2 regions of the Streptomyces sp. NBC_01445 genome follow, and region 1 is predicted to be linked to the other one. Evidence: riboswitches for the same ligand, from Rfam matches in the RefSeq annotation. Region 1 holds a riboswitch; the other holds the start of a gene.
What was found. Region 1 has a riboswitch for thiamine pyrophosphate ahead of thiO (glycine oxidase ThiO). Riboswitches for the same ligand answer to the same signal wherever they lie in the genome.

Region 1 (2,383 bases):
GTACCAGGCGGCCATGGGGGCGGCGACCTCCTCGGGCAGCGCTCCCGCGAGCGGCCGCTCGGCCGCCTCGACGACGGTGACCGCGCATCCGGCCTCACGGGCCGCGGTGGCGAACTCGGCGCCGATCCAGCCCGCGCCGACGACGACGATGTCGCGCTGCGCGGCGAGGACGGGGCGCAGGCGTTCGGCGTCGTCGAGCGTGCGCAGCAGATGGACGCCGGGGATGTCCTCCGTGCCGGGCAGCCGGATGGGCTCGGCGCCGGTCGCGAGGACGAGGACGTCGTAGGGGGCGGGTCCGGTGGCGGTGTCGAGGGTGTGCTCGGCGGGGCGTACGCCGGTGACCTCGCGGCCCAGTTCGAGCGTGATGTCGAGGGCTTCGAAGTCCACGTCGAAGGCGGACCCCTCGGCCTTGCCGAGCAGGACGGCCTTGGACAGCGGAGGCCGGTCGTACGGCTGGTGGGGTTCCGCGCCGATCAGCGTGACGGCGCCGGTGAAGCCCTGTTCGCGCAGGGCCACGGCGGTCTGGACCCCCGCCATCCCGGCGCCGACGATGACGACGTGCCGCCCTGCCTGGGGCACCGGGGCCTGGTTCTGGGTCTGCTCACTCACCGGATCACCATATGCACCTGACGTTCAGTCAGTCAGCGGGCCGCGTCACTCCGGTCCCGTGACGTCTTCCACACCGGACGCCGGTTTGACCGCTCCGGCCGTCCGCGCTCCCGCCGTCAGGCGCCCGGGACCTCTTCGACGACGCTCGTCCCGCTGCCCGCCTGCGACTCCCACTCCCACGTCTCGTCCAGCCGCACCCGCCCGTCGGGAAGGTCCACGACGAGCGAGACGCAGTGTCCGGAGGAGGTCGTCGCGTCCGTCTTCAGCTGTACGTACCTGAAGTCGATCCGGTCGCCCTCACGGATGCCCACGAGGTGGCCGCGCACGACGTCCCCGCCCGCGTACTCGGCCCAGATCCGGCCGTCCTCCTCGTGGTACGTGAACCGCGTCCGCGTACCCACCTGTCCGGGGGCCTGGTCGGCGACCGGGGCGAGGACGAGTCCGTCGAGCGAGCGGGCCATGCGGGCGGGCTCCCTTACTGGAGGTCGGGGCAACGGTTTAGGCTGGCCACCGTAAAGCACTCGCGGGAGCCCGGACGTACCGGGCTGAGAGGGAGGCTGTGACGGCCTCCGACCGTACGAACCTGATCCGGGTCATGCCGGCGAAGGGAGGGGCTGGACGCCCATGTCGCGTACTTCAGAAGGTTCCGACGTCCTGGTCGTGGGCGGGGGGATCATCGGTCTCGTCACCGCGTGGCGGGCCGCGCAGCGCGGGCTGCGCACCGCGGTCGTGGACCCCGAACCGGGCGGCGGGGCCGCGCAGGTGGCGGCCGGGATGCTCGCCGCCGTCACCGAACTGCACTACGGAGAGGCCGAACAGACCCTCCTCGGGCTCAACGTGGAGTCCGCGCGCCGCTATCCGGCGTTCGCGGCCGAGCTCTCCGAGGCCACCGGGCTCGACCTCGGCTACCGCGCGTGCGGCACCCTCGCCGTCGCGCTCGACGCGGACGACCGCGCGCACCTTCGGGAACTGCACGCCCTCCAGCGCAAGTCGGGCCTGGAGTCGGAGTGGCTGTCGGGCCGTGAGTGCCGGCGCCTCGAACCGATGCTGGCCCCGTCCGTGCGGGGCGGCCTGCGCGTCGACGGTGATCACCAGATCGACCCGAGACGCCTCGCGAAGGCCCTTGTCGCGGCCTGCGAGCGGGCCGGGGTGCGGTTCCACCGGCAGTGGGCCGAGCGGCTGACAGTCGTCCGCGAGGGCGCGCGCGGCGTGGTCCTCGCCGACGGCACCGGTCTCAACGCGGACCAGGTCGTCCTCGCCGGCGGCAGCCTCAGCGGCCGCCTCGCCGGAGTCCCGGACGACGTGCTGCCGCCGGTACGCCCGGTGAAGGGGCAGGTCCTGCGCCTGACCGTGCCGAAGGTGCACGCGCCGTTCCTGAGCCGCACCGTGCGCGCCGTCGTACGCGGCGGCAACCTCTATCTGGTGCCCCGGGTCAACGGCGAACTCGTCGTCGGGGCCACCAGCGAGGAGCTCGGCTGGGACACGACGGTCACGGCGGGCGGCGTGTACGAGCTGCTGCGCGACGCCCACGAGCTGGTGCCCGGCATCACAGAGCTGCCGCTCACGGAGACCCGCGCGGGCCTGCGCCCCTGCTCCCCCGACAACGCCCCGATCCTCGGCCCGACCGCCCTGCCGGGCCTGCTGCTCGCCACGGGCCACTACCGCAACGGCGTGCTGCTCACGCCGGTCACCGGCGACTCCATGGCCCACGTTCTCGCCACCGGCGAACTCCCCGAAGCGGCCCGCCCCTTCACCCCGCGGCGCTTCGGTGCCG
Region 2 (2,383 bases), 6.2 Mb from region 1:
GAACTCCTCTACCGGCTCGCACACGCCGCCGCGCACTGCCCGCTCGGGGCGAGTACCGGCGCCGAGGCGGGAACTGCGCCGGGTGGATACGCGGGTCTCGCGGTCTCCCGCCGCGAGGAGATCCTCGTCGAGGCGATCCGCCTCTTCGACGAGCGGGGCTTCCAGTCCGTGAGCACCGACGACATCGGCGAGGCCGCCGGAGCGACGGGCCCCAGCATCTACAAGCACTTCCCCACCAAGACCGACCTGCTCGTGGCCGCCGTGATGCGCGGTGGCGAGCAGCGGCGCGCGGGCACGGCACAGGCACTCGCCAAGCCCGGCACCCCGCGTCAGACCCTCGACCGGCTGCTGCGCTCGTACATCGAATTCACCCTGAGTCAAAGCCACTTGATCGGCCTGCTGATCGGTGAACTGGACCAGCTCCCCGAGAAGGAGCGCAAGGCGGCCCGGCAGAATCAGCGGGAGTACCTGGCACTGTGGGTGCGCCTGCTCGACGAGGTGCGCCCCGGACTCGACACCGCCGAGGCCAGGATCGTCGTCACCGCGGTGCTGACGGTCATCGACAACGCGGCCCGTACGGGCTCCACGGGCGACCGCACGGATCTCGCCGACCGCCTCGCCGAACTCGGCACGGCACTGCTCCTGAGCGAGAACCCGCCCGCATAGATTCGTGGCCGGCAGACCGCCCCCCTGGTGTGCCTCCCGGGACGGGGAAGCTACCCTGGCCGACGTACCGGACACGGGGTGCCCCGCACGAGGGCTGAGATCACACCCGTCGAACCTGAACCAGTTAGCACTGGCGGAGGGATGTCAGCCAATGTCGTTGCCCCATGCCTCAAGCAGCACCCGGGCCACCGGACCGCGCTCCGTCTTCGACGGGCGGATGCCCGCGGCGCCCGGTGACCTGCACGTCGAGGCGCGCGGAATCGCGCCGGTTCCCGAGGCCCACCGCTATGGCGGCGCCGGGCGCCTGTTCACCGTGTGGTTCGCCCCGAACCTGACCATGACGGGCGTCTTCACCGGCACCGTCGGCATCGCACTCGGCCTGGACTTCGCCACCGCACTGGCCGCCGTCGTCATCGGCACCCTCGTCGGCGCCGTGCCCACCGCGTATCTCGGTACGTGGGGCAGCGCGACCGGCGCGGGGCAGCTCCCGCTGGCGCGGCTCGCGTTCGGCCGGGCCGTCGCGGTGCCCGGCGTCCTGCAGTGGCTGTCGTCGGTCGCCTGGGACGCGCTGATCGGCCTGTTCGGCGGTGACGCGCTCGCCCGGCTGTGCGGCTGGCCGTTCTGGGTCGGCGTGCTCGTGATGATGCTGGCGCAGGGCGCGCTGGGCGTGCTCGGTTACGAGGCCGTCCACCGGCTCCAGAAGCTGATGACCTTCGTACTGGCCGCCGCCTTCGTGGTCCTCGCCGTCAAACTCCTCGACGGTGTCCATCCGGTCGCCAACGGGGCCGCGCACGGCGCCGACCAGGCCGGTGCGTTCGTCCTGACCAGCACGATCGCGCTCAGCCTGTCCCTGTCCTGGGCCCCCTACGCCAGCGACTTCAGTCGCTACCTTCCGGCGGCCACATCCCGTAAGCGCATGTTCTGGTTCACCCTCCTCGGCGTCACCGTTTCCTTCGTCGCCGTCCAGGCGCTCGGGTTGTGGGGCGCCTCCGTCTTCACCGACCAGACCGCGCGCGGCGTCGACGAGCTGCTCGGCGGCGGCGTTCTCGGCTCCTTCGGGCTCCTCGCCGTGGCGCTGGCGGCCCTGTGCAGCAACGCCATGAACGACTACAGCGGCTCGCTGGCCCTGCAGACCATCGGCGTCCGGATCCCGCGGCCGCTCGCGGCGGCGCTCGCCGCGGTGCTCGGCTTCCCGCTGGTGCTGTGGATGCACGCCGCCGACACCGCGGCCCGCTTCCAGAACGTGCTGCTGTTCGTCGGCTACTGGATCCCCGGCTTCGTCGCTGTCGTGGCCGTCGACTGGTTCGCGCGCGCCAGGGCCCGGGGCGGCGCGCCGGTCGACCTGGCCGCCGAGTCCGCCCGGCCGCAGCCCTGGTGGCCCGGGCTCCTCGCCTTCGTCGCCGCCTTCGCCGCGGCGGTCCCGTTCATGGACAGCGGCCTGTACGTGGGCCCGGTCGCAAAAGCCCTGCACGGCGCCGACCTCGCGTACTACGTGGCCTTCGTCGCCGCGCTCGTCGTGTATGCGCCCCTGAGGCTGCGCCGCCCGACCGCTGACGCCCGCACCGCACCGTACGAGGAGGCCCGCGCATGACCGTGCCTGCGAGCGGCGGACGCGTCGCGCCGCCCCGCGTCCTGACCGTCGCCGGATCGGACTCGGGCGGTGGCGCCGGGATCCAGGCCGACCTCAAGACGATGCTGGCGCTCGGTGCCCACGGCA

Region 2: another riboswitch for thiamine pyrophosphate. It lies ahead of OG574_RS05085 (purine-cytosine permease family protein); the one in region 1 lies ahead of thiO (glycine oxidase ThiO).

What each region holds. Positions count from the first base shown of each region.
Region 1 covers NZ_CP109485.1:7,235,186-7,237,568, reverse strand. Annotated here, with positions in the region: gene OG574_RS32895 (NAD(P)/FAD-dependent oxidoreductase) at 1-609, opposite strand, end outside; gene OG574_RS32890 (hypothetical protein) at 726-1,070, opposite strand; TPP riboswitch at 1,123-1,236, shown strand; gene thiO (glycine oxidase ThiO) at 1,234-2,383, shown strand, end outside.
Region 2 covers NZ_CP109485.1:1,048,342-1,050,724, forward strand. Annotated here, with positions in the region: gene OG574_RS05080 (TetR/AcrR family transcriptional regulator) at 1-666, shown strand, start outside; TPP riboswitch at 731-825, shown strand; gene OG574_RS05085 (purine-cytosine permease family protein) at 818-2,257, shown strand; gene thiD (bifunctional hydroxymethylpyrimidine kinase/phosphomethylpyrimidine kinase) at 2,254-2,383, shown strand, end outside.